Regions from separate parts of the Streptomyces sp. NPDC001530 genome, predicted to be linked through region 2. Evidence: riboswitches for the same ligand, from Rfam matches in the RefSeq annotation. Region 2 holds a riboswitch; the other holds the start of a gene.
What was found. Region 2 has a riboswitch for cyclic di-AMP ahead of ACFY0T_RS26185 (M23 family metallopeptidase). Riboswitches for the same ligand answer to the same signal wherever they lie in the genome.
Positions count from the first base shown of each region.

Region 1 (7,874 bases), on a different contig from region 2:
CCGCAGCGTCGACGACATCGAGCATCTCGTCCGGCTCGGTCCCGAGGAGCGGGGCCTGCTCGGCAGTGCCACCAGGCCCATCGTGCTACTGCGCCGCCGTACGGAGGCGTTCGTCGGGCCGGGGGCACCACGTCCGGCCGCGTCCGTCGCACCCGGCAGCCCCGACCTCGGCGTCATGCTGCCGTACACCCCCCTGCACCATCTGCTGTTCGGCCTGCCCGGCGAACCCGACGGGCCCCGGCTGGTCGTCATGACCAGTGGCAATGTGTCCGGTGAGCCGATCGTCACCGACGACCAGGAGGCGCTGGAGCGGCTGGCGCACCTGGCCGACGGCTGGCTCACCCACGACCGGCCGATCCATGTGCCGTGCGACGACTCCGTGGTGCGCGTGTGCGACGGCGAGCCGCTGCTGGTGCGCCGCGCCCGCGGCTACGCGCCCCTCCCACTGACCCTTCCGGTGCCCGTGCGCCCGGCCCTCGCCGTCGGCGGGGACCTCAAGAACGTGCTCTGCCTCGGCGAAGGCCGCCGGGCCTGGCTCTCCGCCCACATCGGGGACATGGACGACCTCGCCACCCAGCGGGCCTTCGAGCGCGCCACGGTACAACTGGAGTCGATCACCCCGGTACGACCGGAACTGCTGGCGGCCGACCGGCATCCCGGGTACCGCTCGGCACGTTGGGCCGACCGGAACGCGGCGGGCCGACCCGTCGTGCGCGTCCAGCACCATCACGCCCATGTCGCCGCCGCGATGGCCGAACAGGGCCTGGACGGCAGTCGGCCGGTGATCGGTGTCGCCTTCGACGGCACCGGCTACGGAGACGACGGGGCCGTGTGGGGTGGGGAGATCCTGCTCGCGGACTACGACGGCTTCACTCGGTTCGGGCATCTCGCGTACGTGCCGCTGCCCGGCGGCGATGCCGCGGTGCACCGGCCGTACCGGATGGCGCTCGCCCACCTGCGGGCGGCCGGGGTCGGCTGGTCGGACGACCTCGCCTGCGTCGCCGCCTGCCCGCCCGACGAACGCCGGGTGCTGGAACGGCAGTTGGAGCGACACCTGAACTGCGTCCCCACCTCCAGCATGGGCCGGCTCTTCGACGCCGTGTCGTCCCTCGCGGGCGTCTGCCACCGGGCCGGATACGAAGCCCAGGCGGCGGTCGAGCTGGAGGCCGCCGCGCTGACGGCAGCCGCCGGGGACAGCGCGGCGTACGCGTTCGGGGTGCGGGCGGATGCCGGTGCCGGGCTGGGCGGCGGTGCGGTGTGGGCGGATGCGGGTGCGGGGCTGGGCGGCGGTGCGGTGTGGGCGGATACCGGTGCCGAGCCGGGTGGCGGTGCGCCGGGGGCGGATACCGGTGCCGAGCCGGGTGGCGGTGCGCCGGGGGCGGATGGCGCACCCGGCGTGGCGGAAGCGGCGCCTTTCGTCGCGGATCCGGCCCCCGTCCTCGCGGCGATCGTCGACGACCTTCGAGCGGGCGCGGGAGCGGCCCTGGTCGCGTCCCGATTCCACAGGGCCGTCACCGGACTCGTCCACCACATGTGTGCGCTGGCGCGAGAGCGGCACGAAGTGGAGACGGTCGCTCTGACCGGCGGCGTGTTCGCCAACTCCCTGCTCTCCTCCGCGTGCGCGGCGGCCCTGGCCGCGGACGGCTTCACGGTCCTGCGCCACCACCTGGTCCCGCCGGGCGACGGCGGTCTGGCCCTCGGCCAGCTCGTGGTCGCCGCGCGTGCCAAGGACCGTACCCGAGCCACCGACTGACGAACCGACCCGGCGGCGCCGGGCGACGACGCACGACCCAGAGCGAGGAGAGGCCCATGTGCCTGGCGGTACCCGGCAGAGTGCTGGACATCGAGGAACGTGACGGCACCCGGATGGCCAACGTCGACTTCGGCGGTGTGGTCAAGGAGGTGTGCCTGGAGTACCTGCCCGACCTCCAGGTCGGTGAGTACGCCATCGTCCACGTCGGATTCGCCCTGCAGCGCCTCGACGAGGAATCGGCGAAGCAGACGCTCGAGCTCTTCGCCACCCTCGGCATGCTGCAGGAGGAGTTCGGCGACCCCTGGGACATGGCCGCGGAGGCGGGCGCAGCCCTGCCGCCCGCGGGAGAGGAGGCGCGGAAGTGAAGTACATCGACGAGTTCCAGGACCCGGACCTGGCGCGTCGGCTGCTCGACGACATCCACTCCACGGTGACCAGACCGTGGTCGCTGATGGAGGTCTGCGGAGGCCAGACGCACACCATCATCCGCCACGGCATCGACCAACTCCTGCCGGACCAGGTCGAGTTGATCCACGGCCCCGGCTGCCCCGTGTGTGTGACCCCCCTGGAGGTCATCGACAAGGCACTGGAGATCGCCTCCCGCCCGGGGGTGACCTTCTGTTCCTTCGGCGACATGCTGCGCGTGCCCGGCACCGGACGCGACCTCTTCCAGGTACGCGGCGAAGGCGGCGACGTGCGGGTCGTCTACTCGCCGCTCGACGCCCTGCGGATCGCCCAGCAGAACCCCGACCGCGAGGTGGTGTTCTTCGGCATCGGCTTCGAGACGACCGCGCCTCCCAACGCGATGACGGTGTATCAGGCCCGCAGGCTCGGCATCCCGAACTTCAGCCTCTTGGTGTCCCATGTGCGCGTGCCGCCCGCCATCGAGGCGATCATGCGGTCCCCGAGCTGCCGGGTCCAGGGCTTCCTGGCGGCCGGGCACGTGTGCAGCGTGATGGGCGTGGGGGAGTACCCGGAGCTGGCGGAGCGCTTCCGCGTCCCCATCGTCGTCACAGGATTCGAGCCCCTGGACATCCTGGAAGGTGTGCGCCGGACCGTGGCGCAGCTGGAGCGCGGTGAACACACCGTCGACAACGCCTACCCCCGTGCCGTCCGCCCGGAGGGGAACCCGGCCGCGCGGGCCATGCTGGAGGACGTCTTCGAGGTCACCGACCGGGCCTGGCGCGGTATCGGTGTGATCCCCGACAGCGGCTGGCGGCTGTCCCCGAAATACCGTGACTACGACGCCGAGTACCGTTTCTCGGTCGACGGCATCCGGACCCGGGAACCGGCCGCATGCCGCAGCGGCGAGGTCCTGCAGGGCCTGCTCAAGCCGCACCAGTGCGAGGCGTTCGGCACCCTCTGCACACCCCGGACCCCGCTCGGAGCCACGATGGTCTCCAGCGAGGGCGCCTGCGCCGCGTACTACCTCTACCGGCGCCTGGACATCACCCCCGCGCCCCGGGAGGCGACCCCCGTTGTCTGACACCACCGACCTGATCACGCCCTCCCTGGACCCGGCGGCCTGGACCTGCCCGGCTCCGCTGCGCGACCAGTCCCGCATCGTCATGGGCCACGGCGGAGGCGGGGCGCTCTCCGCGGAGCTGGTCCAGCACATCTTCGCGCCCGCCTACGGGGGAGACGTGCTCGCTCAGTCGGGCGACGCCGCCGCGTTGTCGCTCGGCGGCCTCCGACTGGCCTTCTCCACCGACTCGTTCGTCGTACGCCCGCTGTTCTTCCCCGGCGGCAGCATCGGCGACCTCGCCGTCAACGGCACCGTCAACGATCTCGCCATGAGCGGAGCCCGGGCCGCCTACCTCTCCTGCGGCTTCATCCTGGAGGAAGGCGTCGAGATGGAGACCGTCGCCCGCGTGGCCGAGGCGCTCGGTGCGGCGGCGCGGGCCGCGGGCGTCGAGGTGGCGACCGGCGACACCAAGGTGGTGGAGGCCGGTCACGGCGATGGGATCTTCGTCAACACGGCTGGTATCGGGCTCATCCCGGCGGGCGTCGACCTGCGTCCGCAGCGGGTCGTGCCCGGCGATGTCGTGATGGTCAGCGGCGCGATCGGCGTGCACGGCGTGGCGATCATGTCCGTGCGCGAGGGCCTGGAATTCGGTGTGGAGATCGAGAGCGACTGCGCGGCGCTCGGAGGTCTGGTCGAAGCCATGCTCGCCGTCACCCCGGATCTGCACGTACTGCGCGATCCCACGCGGGGCGGGCTGGCGGCCGCGCTGAACGAGATCGCGGCGGCCTCGGGCACCGGGGTCGTCATCCGGGAGCGCGACGTCCCCGTACCGCCCGCCGTCGCCAACGCCTGCGCCGTGCTGGGCCTGGACCCCATGTACGTCGCCAATGAGGGCAAGCTGGTGGCCTTTGTCCCTCGCGAGCACGCCGACGCCGTACTGGACGCGATGCGGGCGCATCCGCTGGGTACGGAGTCCAGGATCATCGGCGAGGTCGTGGACGCCCATCCCGGCATGGTGGTGGCCCGCACCGGGCTGGGCGGCACCCGAGTGGTCGATATGCCGATCGGGGAACAGCTGCCGAGGATCTGCTGAGAAGCGGCCGGTCGAAGAGGCGGTGGGGAGACGGCGCTGACGCCTCGTCTCCTTGCCGCCTGGCCATCCGGCAGGCGCGCCCGCCGTGGGGAGCGCCGGTCGGGTGGCGAGCCATCCCGTTCACGAGCTCAACTCCCCGATGATCGAGTTGAGATGGACGTACTCCGGCAGCGAGGCGATGTCGGCGAGGTCGTGGCGGAAGACCGCCGTGTCCGTGCCGTTGTGGTCGGGGACCCGCGTGAACCCGTTGCGCGTTGGGTGAGTTGGGCGACGCCGGCCACGTCCGGCTCACCCACCGGGGCCAGCTGCGCCCGTATGTCCAGCTGCCGCACGTACTCCTCCAGCGAGTCGAAGCTGTCGAGGAAGTCCTCGCGGACCAGCTCGTCGTTCGACGTGTCTCGTGGTCCTTCGACGCCACACGTGCGGCCACACGTGCGCCACGCGCGCGCCACACGTGCGCGGAAACTCATCCCGGGAGGCCGCAGGGCTTCACGCCGGCCGTGTCGCGCTGTGGATCGTCGACTCTCCGGCGTAGAAGATCGACTCTTCGCGTACATAGGCCCCCGGGCTCGGGGCGTGGATCATCATGCCGTTGCCGATGTAGAGGCCGACGTGGCTGACGTTGCCGTAGAAGAAGATCAGGTCGCCGGGGCGGATGTCGGCGAGGGGGATCGCCGTGCCGACGGTCGCCTGCTCGTGCGCGGTGCGCGGGAGTGCGACCCCGGCGGTCTTCCAGGCGGCCTGGGTGAGACTGGAGCAGTCGTACGAGTCCGGTCCGGACGCGCCCCAGACGCACGGCCTGCCGATCTGCCCACGGGCAAAGGCGAGTGCCTTCGCGGCCTTCCTGCCGTACCCGGTGTCCGCTGCGCTGTCCGCGCCGATGGGCATGCCCGCGGCGCTGAACGTGTCCGTGATGAACGTGTCGGAGATGAACGTGTCCGTGATGGGGGTGGCCGCTTGCTGTTGGTGCCACTCGTCTCCGGCCTGGAGGAGGCCCGGCTCCTCGGCGGTACGCCAGGCGTCCACTGCCGGCCGGGAGTCGATCGCAGCGCTCTGCTGTGCGACGTGCCTGGAGAGCAACTCACGGGCCGTTGCGATCTTTTGCTGGATCTGCTCCTTGGACGTCTTCAATGAAGTCCGCTGCGGCTCGGCGGCCGGTGCGGGCAGGGCCTTGGCGGCTTCCTGCCGTGTCCCCGGCGCGGCCGGCAGCGCCGCGACGGCCCTGGCGGTCAACTCCGCCGCGGGACCGGCAGCCATCCCGGCGGCAGGCCCGGCGGTCAACTCCGGGACGGCTCGGGCGGCAGCCTCCAGCTCGCGGTGGGTGGGTGCGGCGTCCGGACGTTCCGCCGGGCGTGCGGGTCGCGTCTCGGCCGGGCGGTTCGGCATCCTGTCGGCCGGCAGCCGTGCGGGCACGGTCGGGCCCAACTGCGCGCGCCCCACGTCGAACCACTGCCTGGTGACGTCGTCGAGGGCGGTGTCGGTGCGCCCGCGCTCGTTGTCGGGCACCGGATTGACGCGCCTGCGCGTTCCCGTGGTCATCGCGCGGGTCGCGTTGTAGTTCCCGGTGGCGTTCTCGGCCTGGTCGTAGAGGCTGCTGATCCGCTGCCGGACCTCTTCGCGACTCGGCTCGTCTGCCGGGCGAGGCGTGACGGTTCGTTCCGGCGCCATGGGAGACGCGCTCCTTCCGTGCTCCGCCTACCGAGTCGGCTGTCGGGTTCGGGCCGACGGTTCCGGAAGGTATGCCCTACGGCCCTTGCCCTGCTGGGCAGTTGGGCCGATTCACCCCGGGTCGTCGGGTCCCCGGCTCCGGCTGCCACGGGGGTGCACCGGATGCGGCGGCGGCCGCGCGAACCGGCGGGGTTCGCCGGAGGGAGTCGTGCGGCCTGCCCGTCAACTTAGCCAATTTGTGTGCCTCGTGTGAAGGTTGAAGCGCGAAGTGTCCGATATGTATTTGTGACCTTCGTCGTACTGGCTGTCCCCAGGCCCACACGACGTCCATACGGCGGCGGCGGCGAACGGGCGGTCGCGCGCCCGGAGTTGATGGTCACGTCATCGGCTGCATCGACGGTCCGGAACTGCCGTCACGTCATCGGCTGCATCGACGGCCCGGAATGCTCCAGTCCTGGCAGCAGCCAACTCTGGAACGGCGCCAGTACGGCCAGGACCAGGAACACGACACCGACGACGGCGCTGAACACCGGTCCCAGCCGCCACAGCTTCTCGATGAAGATGACGACCGCGAGTCCGGCCATCGCCGCGATGTTCATGGTGCCCAGCGGCACGAGGACGATCATGAGCGCCCAGCAGCAGCCGACACAGTAGAGCCCGTGGTGGGCGCCGACGCGCAGATCGCGGGCGCCCGGCCGGTAACCGGCGTAGCGCACGAGCTGGCCCACGGGGCTTCGGCAGTGGCGCAGACAGAGGTTCTTGAGCGGAGTGAACTGGTGGAGTCCGGCGAGCAGGAAGGCTCCGGCGCCGATCCAGCGCCCGGTTTCGGGGTGGCTGTCGACCAGATCGCCGGTCGCGGTGAGGATCCCGTACACGACGAGCCCGAATGCCGCCCAGGCGATCAGGTATCCGCCCGCGAACTGGGCGATCCGGGCCGCGCGGGCGGCACCGGACGACTGACGCCCGATGGCCCGGGCCCAGGTGACCGCCACCGGCGCCACGGACGGGAACATCATGGCGATCGTCATGATCACCCAGAGCAGCAGGAACAGCGGCAGGCCGAGGCCCATCGTCCCCGGTCCCACCCCGGTGTCGTCGGCCTGCCCCACGACAAGGAGCCATGCAAGCAGGGCGAGCACCAGCATCAGGGACCAGGCGACGGTCATCTCGCGGGCGGGGAGGAGATTGCCGGGCCGCATGGGCGCAGCGAGGGATGCCCGGTTACGGAACGCGATTCCAGGTCACCACAGAAGCCGCCCGATCGCGCGGTGGCCGCGCTGCCCGGGAGTTCTTGGATTGCCTGCGAGAACGGGACGGAGAATGGAGCTGATGACCCGCGTCTGCGAGCGGATGCGGTGTCCCACGGCGATGTGTCCCCGCGAGATGACCGACCACCCGATCACCCGGTGCAGGCCGCGAGGAGGCGATGACATGGCTGAGACGGCAAGCGCTGTTCCGCAGTGGCATGTGTCCGGGGACTGGTTCGACACCTGCAAGTGCGATGTGCCGTGCCCATGCTCGTTCGCGCAGCCTCCCACCTACGGTGACTGCGACGGAGTCCTGGCCTGGCACATACGGGAGGGGCACTACGGCGATGTGCCGCTGGAAGGCCTCAATGTGCTGATGCTCAGCTCGTTCGTCGGCAATGTGTGGGCCGAGCACTCCGACGCGTACGCGGCCGTCTTCTTCGACGAGAGGGCCGACGACGCGCAGCGCGAGGCACTGCAGATGATCTTCAGCGGTCAGGCCGGCAGCTGGCCCGCCGAGATGATCAGTATGTTCGGAGCCGAGATGCGCGGCATGGACTACGCCCCGATCGAGATGCTGGTCGACGAGGACCTCGGTGGGTGGAAGGCCACCGTTCCGGGCCGGGTCGAGGCCGGCGCGCTGGCGCT
Region 1 is NZ_JBIAVS010000010.1:348-8,221, reverse strand. Features, by position in the region: gene hypF (carbamoyltransferase HypF) at 1-1,753, shown strand, start outside; gene ACFY0T_RS21010 (HypC/HybG/HupF family hydrogenase formation chaperone) at 1,810-2,118, shown strand; gene hypD (hydrogenase formation protein HypD) at 2,115-3,239, shown strand; gene hypE (hydrogenase expression/formation protein HypE) at 3,232-4,311, shown strand; gene ACFY0T_RS20995 (C40 family peptidase) at 4,801-5,979, opposite strand; cyclic di-AMP (ydaO/yuaA leader) riboswitch at 6,004-6,149, opposite strand; gene ACFY0T_RS20990 (DUF2182 domain-containing protein) at 6,393-7,178, opposite strand; gene ACFY0T_RS20985 (DUF1326 domain-containing protein) at 7,411-7,874, shown strand, end outside.
Region 1: it holds a riboswitch for cyclic di-AMP, as region 2 does, so the genes downstream of both, ACFY0T_RS20995 (C40 family peptidase) here and ACFY0T_RS26185 (M23 family metallopeptidase) in region 2, are expected to answer to the same signal.

Region 2 (7,874 bases):
ATCCGCTCGGAACTGCCCGCGTACGCCGTCGCCGGGTGGCTGACCGCGACGGAGCCGTACGTCCTCGGCTCGATGCGGGCGCGGCGGCTCGCCCGCGAGTGGGCCGGCCATCACTTCGGGAAGGGTGCGGCTCGCTCGGTCGCGGAGTACGAGGCGTACGCGACCTCGCTGGCGTTCCTGCGTCACCGGGGGCGGCGGGGGCGGGCGGGTGCCGACTTCGTCGTACGGGAGCGGGAGTTGCTCGATGAGCTGTGGCGGCGGCGGGAGGTTGCTCGGCCGGCGCTGGCGTACGCCGCGCGGGCGACGGCTCCGGTGCTCGCGTATCCGCAGCCGTGGCCCGCGTACGGGTACGTGAGCCACGCCCAACCGTATGGGCCCGCCCAACCGACCGGGCCCGGCCAGCCGCACGGGCCCGGCCGGCTCTACGGGCCTGCGGCGCCGTATCCCGCGTACAACCCGTACCGCTCGTAGTTTTTCGCCCCCTCCGCCCCTACCCGTCCCGTACCTGGGGCTCCGCCCCAGACTCCCGTATCGCGCTTCGCGCTCGTCCTCAAACGCCGGACGGGCTGAAACTTCCCCCGGGCCGGCGCTGGAAAGTCCTTAGCCCGTCCGGCGTATGAGGACGAGGCCGTCAAGGCCGATGGGGGTCCAGGGGGCGGAGCCCCTTGGCGGGGGTTTGGGGGTGGAGCCCCCAAGGGACGGGAATGGGTAGGGGCGGCGGGGGCGAAAACACTCGGCGGTTACGCCGACGCCTCCGTCAGCTTCGTCAGCTCCGCGGCCGTAAGGGCCAGGTCCGCCACCCCGAGCAGCGCCGGCAGCTGCTCAACGGTCCGCGCGGAAGCGATCGGCGCCGCGACCGTCGGCTGGGCGGCGAGCCAGGCGAGGGCGACCGTGGCGATCGGGGCGTCATGGGCCTGGGCGACCTCGTCGAGGGCGGCAAGGACCTTCCGGCCACGCTCCGTCTCCAGGTGCTTGCCGGCGCCCTGCGCACGCGCACTGTCGACCGTCGCACCCGGGCGGTACTTGCCGGTGAGGAACCCGGACGCGAGGGCGTAGTACGGGACGGCCGCTAGGCCGGAGCGTGAGGCGACGTCCCGAAGAGCGCCCTCGTAGGTGTCGCGCGAGACGAGGTTGTAGTGCGGCTGAAGGGCGACGTAGCGCGCGAGGCCCTCGCGGTCGGAGAACTCCAGGGACTCCTGGAGCCGCTCGGGCGAGATGTTGGAGGCGGCGATGTGCCGCACCTTGCCCGCCTTCACCAGCTCGTCGAGCGCACCGATGATCTCCTCGACCGGCACCTCCGGCTTGTCGAAGTGCGTGTAGTAGAGGTCGATGTAATCGGTGTCCAGACGGCGCAGGGACGCGTCGGCCGCGGCCTTGATGTTGGCACCGGACAGCCCCGGGTACTCGGGGTGCTGGCTGACCTTGGTGGCCACCACGACGTCCGAACGGTTGCCGCGGGCCTTGAGCCACTTGCCGATGATGGTCTCGGACTCACCGCCCTTGTTGCCCTCGATCCACGCCGAGTACGAGTCGGCGGTGTCGACGAAGTTGCCGCCGACGGCCGTGTACGCGTCGAGCACAGCGAAGGACTGGGCCTCATCGGCGGTCCAGCCGAAGACGTTGCCGCCGAGGGAGAGCGGGAAGACCTCGAGGTCGGAGGAACCGAGCTTGCGCAGAGAAGTCATGGTCGAATCCAACGCCGTACCGGATTCATGAATTCCGCAAACGCCTGACCGGCAGCCCTGACGTCGGGGGGGTGTCGTCAGGACCGCCGGGGATCAGAAGAGAACCGGGCCGGGTTCGAAGAGAGTCGGCCTCAGAGGGTTGAGGCCAGCGTCGACTCAACGCTTTGAGGCGAGCATCAACTCAGGGGGCTGAAGCCGAGAGCCGGCTCAGGAGCTGGGGCGAGAGCCGGCTGGCTCAGGGGTTCGAGGCGAGCGTCGGCTCAGGGGGTGAGGCCCTTGCTGCGCAGCCACGCCATCGGGTCGATCGCGTCCCCGCCGTCGGGGTGGACCTCCAGGTGCAGATGCGGCCCGGTGACATTGCCGGTCGCGCCCACGCGCCCGATGACGTCACCCGTGGTGACCTTCTGCCCGACGCTGACTCCGATCGACGACTGGTGGTTGTACCACAGCTCCGTGCCGTCCTCGAGGGTGAGGATCGTGCGGTAACCGTACGCGCCGGCCCAGCCCGCCTCCGTGATGGTGCCGCTGTGGATCGCCTTGAGCAGCGTGCCGGTGGGCGCGGCGAAGTCCAGGCCGGTGTGGTAGCCCGAGGACCACATGGAGCCGGCCTGCCCGAAGGTCGACGTGATCGTGTACGAGGAGGTGGGCAGCGAGTAGCTCTTGGCGAGTTCGGCGAGGCGCTCCGCCTCGGCCTTCGCCTTGGCCTCCTCCTCCGCCTTCTTCTTGGCGGCGGCGGCCTTGGCCTCTGCCTCGTCCTGCTCCTTGGCGGCGAGCGCGACGGCCTGCTTCGCGGCGGCGGCCTCGGCGGCCTCCTGGGCGGCGCTGTCGACCTGGTCCTGCTGCGACTCGGCCTGCTGCATGATGCGGGCGCGCAGGGCCTCGCCCGCGTCCGTGCTGCCCTGCGCGGCGTCGGCGCTGGTCAGACCGGCGCTGGTGAGCGGGGTGGCGGAACCCTTGGGTGCGCTGGATTCGGCGTCGGATATCAGGGCCTTGGCGGAGTCGGTGACCGACGACAGGTCGGGCAGCGAGATCGACACCGGAGGCTTGCCGGGCGCCGCGGTGGCCATGCCGCCCGCGCCGACAGCGGCGATGACGCCTACGCCGAGAACCGTGGAGCTGCGGGCGAGTCCTCCGCCGCGCTGCTTGCTGACGCGGTGCCGGCCGCGAACGGGACGGACGGAATCCTCGGTGGGATTCCACTCCTCCCAGGGACCCTCGTCGTTGCCGTACGCGTAGCCGAAGGGCTGGGTGTCGTTCGGCGCGAACGAGGTTTGCTGGGCAGGCCGGTTGGACGCCACGTGGGCGCGCTCCTTTCCTTCCTTCTCGCCTACCGGGTTAGCTGACGGGTTCGGAGCAGGAAGGTCTCCTACGCGCGTCAACCACGGTTTGTTCCACCGTGGAAGACGCTCGATTCACCCCAAGTTGGTGGTTCCCCGGCTCCCTTGCGGGATTCGGCGCGTGCGCACGGAGCCGCCTCTTGTGACGGCTGGGACGACCGCGCTGCGTTATCGAACGTTAATAGACGCGGGTACCGGATTCCAAGCTGTTCGGACTGATCATTAACGCTTTTGGCCAGGACTTACGGGTCACCAGCGGCGAAAAACGGGCGAGTTGACCACGCCTCATAAACATCCACTCAACTAACGGTGCGTCAGTTGTTATGCGGAGGGGCACCGTCCGATCACCCCAGGTGATAACGATCAAGAACGCTGGACAGGGGCCCTCAACAGCACCGTCACCGCCCGGTCGCACCCGGGCGGTGACGGCCGGGAAACACCAAGGGCCGGAACTCGTGAATCCGAGTTCCGGCCCTTGGCCTTCAGTAGCGGGGACAGGATTTGAACCTGCGACCTCTGGGTTATGAGCCCAGCGAGCTACCGAGCTGCTCCACCCCGCGTCGTTGAAACCAGTGTACGCCATTCGCGGGACCCAAAGCACACACGTTTAAACGCACCCCCGCGCAGACACTTCGCAGGCACTCCACAGGCACTCCCAAGCAAGGGATTTATCCCAGAAGGTGCCGATTGGGCGCCTTGGCCCGCTCCTCGTACTCCGGGAGTACGACCACGTCGGCGCCCGCGGCCGCGAGGAGCGCGTTCCCGTCGGCCCCGGCGACGAACGTGTCGGGCTCACGCCACGCGGTGACCACCCGTCGCACACCCGCGTCGAGGATCAGCCGGGCGCACGGCGCCGGCCGCGAGGCCCGCCGGGCACAGGGCTCCAGGCTGCTGTACACCGTGGCGGAGCCGAGGCGCGGATCGGCGGGGTCGATCTTGGCGAGCGCCGCCTCCTCGGCATGGACCACAAAGTCGCCGCCCTCACGGGAGTGTCCCCGCGCCAGTTCGGTCCCGTCGGCGGCCACCACCACCGCGCCCACGCTGAACGCGGTCTCCGAGGGCGGACACAGCTCCGCCAGCTCGCACGCGAGCGCCAGCCAGTGCCGGTCCGCGGCGGAGGCGAGCGCCCCGGCGCCGGGTGCGGTGGGGACGTACCGGATGAGGACGACGTCCCCGACGGGCCGTGTCTCCACCAGCCGCATGCGCCCGGGGGGATACGCCCCCGGCCCGAAGAGCCGCGGCGCGTCCGGCTCGCCGACGAACAGTGGCGCGACGGCGAGCTGCAGTTCGTCCGCGAGCCCCTCGCGCATCAGCTGGGTGTGCACCCGCCCGCCGCCTTCGACCATGAGGCGGCGCACACCGCGTACGTCATGGAGGTGTTCCAGCAGCACCCGCCAGTCGAGTTCGGCCCCCGTGGACACCAGCTCGACGCCGAGCCCGTCGTCCAGCCCGCGCAGGGCATCGGCCGCCCTGGCCGCCCCCTTGTCCGTCGTGTAGACGACCTTCTCGCCGCCCGTGTGCCAGAACTGCGCCGCCGGGTCCAGGTCGCCGGATCCGCTGACGGTGACCTTCAGCGGGTACTCGGGGCGCCCGGCGGCGACCCGCGCCGCGCGCCGCTCGGCCGAGTTGACCAGGAGCCGCGGGTTGTCCGAGCGGATCGTGCCCGCGCCGACCAGGATCGCGTCGCTGGAGGCCCGTACCTCGTCGACCCGGTCGAAGTCGGCCGGGCTCGAGAGCAGCAGCCGCTCGGGACCGGTGTCGTCCAGGAAGCCGTCGAGGGAGACGGCGGCGGACAACAGGACGTAGGGATGGGGCATGGGGGCGGACCCTCCAGCTCTCGCAGGTTCGACTGGACGACTCGGTACGGCTCGATCCGTACGACTCGGTACGACTCGGACGACGTGACATGACTCAGCGAATGAAGTCCTAGTGGTTCAATTTTTAAACAATACCTAGACTGTACGCATGACGACCCGCTGGCTCTCCCCCGCCGAACAGCGCGCCTGGCGCTCGTACGTCGCCGCCTCCTCGCTCCTGGAGGACACCATCGACCGCCAGCTCCAGGCGGAGGCGGGCATGCCCCACCTTTACTACTCCATCCTGGCCATGCTGTCCGAGGCGCCGGACCGGCGGCTGCGGATGACCGAGCTCGCCGAGATCCTGAAGATCACCCGCAGCCGGCTGACGTACGCGGTGACGCGGCTGGAGAAGGACGGCACGGTACGGCGCGAGGGCTGCCCCACCGACAAGCGGGGCCATGTCGCCATCCTCACGGACGAAGGCATGGCCATCCTGGAGCGGACGGCGCCAGGGCATGCGGAGACGGTGCGGTCGGCGGTCTTCAACCATCTGACCCCCGAGCAGGTGGGGCAGTTGGAGGAGATCTGCGAGAGCATCGCGCGGGCGATCCAGGGCGAAGATCCCGGGGTCGGCGGGGAAGATCTGCCGTGGCGGCGACGTTCTTCTTCGCAGTGCGCACAGTGAGGCGCTTGTCCGCAGTGCGCACAGTGAGGCACTGCAGCGACCGCAGCGACCGCAGCGAGGCGCTGACCGCGTGATCCGCGAGACACCGTAAAAGCTATTGCTTGAACTTTGAAGCATCGGGTACGGTCTCCGTCCGAGGGTGTGCTTCAAATCTGAAGCACCATCTCGTACGCACCCGCTGGACGGAGAGACAACATGCGCGACTACCCCACCGCCACCGTGCGCACCCGCGTCCGCGTGCCCCTGCGCTTCGGCGACGGCTACTCCGTCGACGCGGAGCTGGTCACCTTCCACGGCCTCGCCGACGGCAAGGAACACCTGGCCGTCGTCCTCGGCGAGCCCGGCGCCAACCCGCTGGTGCGGCTGCACTCCGAGTGCCTGACCGGCGACGTCTTCGGCTCGGCCCGCTGCGACTGCGGCCCGCAGCTGCGCGAGGCGGTGGAGCAGATCGCACAGCGGGGCGGCGTGCTGCTGTACCTCCGCCAGGAGGGCCGCGGCATCGGCCTCTACAACAAGCTCGACGCGTACGCCCTCCAGGACCAAGGCCTCGACACCTACGCCGCCAACGCCGCGCTGGGCCTGCCCGAGGACGACCGCGACTACACGGCCGCCGCCCAGATGCTCCAGGCCCTCGGCATCGACTCCCTGGACCTGCTCTCCAACAACCCCGACAAGGCCGACCAGCTCCGCGACCTCGGCATCACGGTCTCCCACCGCGTCCCGACCGGCGTCTTCACCACGGCCCACAACGTCCGCTACCTCCGCGCGAAGGTCCTCCAGACCCACCACACCCTCCCGCTCCCGGAACTCACCGCGGGCTGACACCCCCGCCGTTCTCGCCACAACGACAACAGCGCCCCATCCGACCTGAGTCGGGTGGGGCGCTGTACTCGGTAGACCCTGTGGGACTCGAACGAGCAGTGGCCGAGCAGAAAGGCCCGCCACCTGGGTGACGGGGCGGCCTTTCATATCCAGGTCAGCTCTACGCCGGGGCCTGCCCGTTGTTCCGGCAAGACGTCTTGCGCGCTCGCCATCGTCCTCGGCGTCGCCCTCGACCCCGCCGCCGAACTGAGGATCCACGAGCTGAAAGGCTCCGGCGACCTCGACTCCGTCAAGCCCATCTGCCACCGCTACGTGTCCGGCGACGAAGACGAGGACCTGGAGGCTGGCCTGTCCGGGCTGCGCTCCGGGATCGCCGAGTACCAGCGGCGCGCCAAGTTCATCGAGTCCCTGCCCGCCAGCCACGTCCCAGAGGGCCGCCGCGTCACCCGCGCGCTCGCCGAGAAGTACCCCCGAGCAGCAGCTCGGCCCCCGTAGCCCTCGACAGCCCTGGTACGCAGTACAGGACGTCGCCATCCTCGCCGCCAAACGCAGGCAGGCCAAGGCGGCTTGACCGCAGGTCAGGCGCCCGCCCCTACCGCAGCGAACAGGAACGACGCGACGCCTTCCCGCAGTGGCTGCACACCTACAATCACCACCGCGGACACACTGCGCTGAAAGGCGGCGACCTCCTCGACCCAGCCAACGCCCGCTCGGCGCACCGGAAGTGCAACAGCGCCAGGGGCAGCAGGATGGCGCCGCGGCCGCAGCAGCGAGCCTCACGGGACTGGCGACGCAGCGTGCTGTACGTCGTCACCGGCCCGCCGGCCGCGGGCAAGTCCAGCTGGATCAAGGCGCACGCCATGGCGGTCGAGGACTTGGACGACCGGGCCAGAGTGCCGGTACCCGTCCCTGGGCCGCGGGGGCCCAAGGGCGATCCCCGGAAGCCTGCCCCCACCATCATCCCGTCGCCCGGCGCGTCCGGGGCGCCCGGCCGGGACGGCGCAGACGCCACAGCGCCCGGCCCCTCGGGACCGCCCGGCCCGCCGGGGGCAGACTCCACCGTCCCGGGGCCGAGCGGTCCACCGGGCAGGGATGGGAGCGACGGCGCCGACGGTCGCGACGGGCAGACCTGCCCCGACGGCTACCACCTCGAGGTCCCGTCCTACGACCCGGACGCGCTCGTCTGCCACAAGGACGGCGCACCGCAGCCCGACGACCCCGGGAACGGGAATGGTCCGCTCGCTGCAGGACTCGACCCTCCCGCCGCGAGTACGCGTGAAGACGCCCCCTGCACGGTCATGACAGCCGCGCAGGGCGCGCTTCGTCATGTCCGGGGTCAGTGCAGGTTCAGCACCATCGCGTCGTACAGGGGCGCGTCCGTGAAGGGCTGCACCTCGCCGAACCACTCGTAGCCCCACGTCTCGTACAGGCCGCGGACCTTCGGATGGTCGCGCTCAACGAGGAGCGTCACCCGTTCCTCGGGCCGGCTGCGCAAAAGCTCGTCGTGGATCTGATGCGCCACGCCCGTACCGCGGAGCTTCTCGAC
Region 2 is NZ_JBIAVS010000012.1:321,812-329,685, reverse strand. Features, by position in the region: gene ACFY0T_RS26195 (PrsW family intramembrane metalloprotease) at 1-471, shown strand, start outside; gene ACFY0T_RS26190 (aldo/keto reductase) at 741-1,685, opposite strand; gene ACFY0T_RS26185 (M23 family metallopeptidase) at 1,946-2,983, opposite strand; cyclic di-AMP (ydaO/yuaA leader) riboswitch at 2,995-3,152, opposite strand; tRNA gene ACFY0T_RS26180 (tRNA-Met) at 3,509-3,582, opposite strand; gene ACFY0T_RS26175 (dihydrofolate reductase family protein) at 3,691-4,839, opposite strand; gene ACFY0T_RS26170 (MarR family winged helix-turn-helix transcriptional regulator) at 4,988-5,506, shown strand; gene ribA (GTP cyclohydrolase II) at 5,702-6,328, shown strand; gene ACFY0T_RS26160 (hypothetical protein) at 6,641-6,823, shown strand; partial or broken gene ACFY0T_RS26155 (IS481 family transposase) at 6,850-7,008, shown strand; gene ACFY0T_RS26150 (GNAT family N-acetyltransferase) at 7,665-7,874, opposite strand, start outside.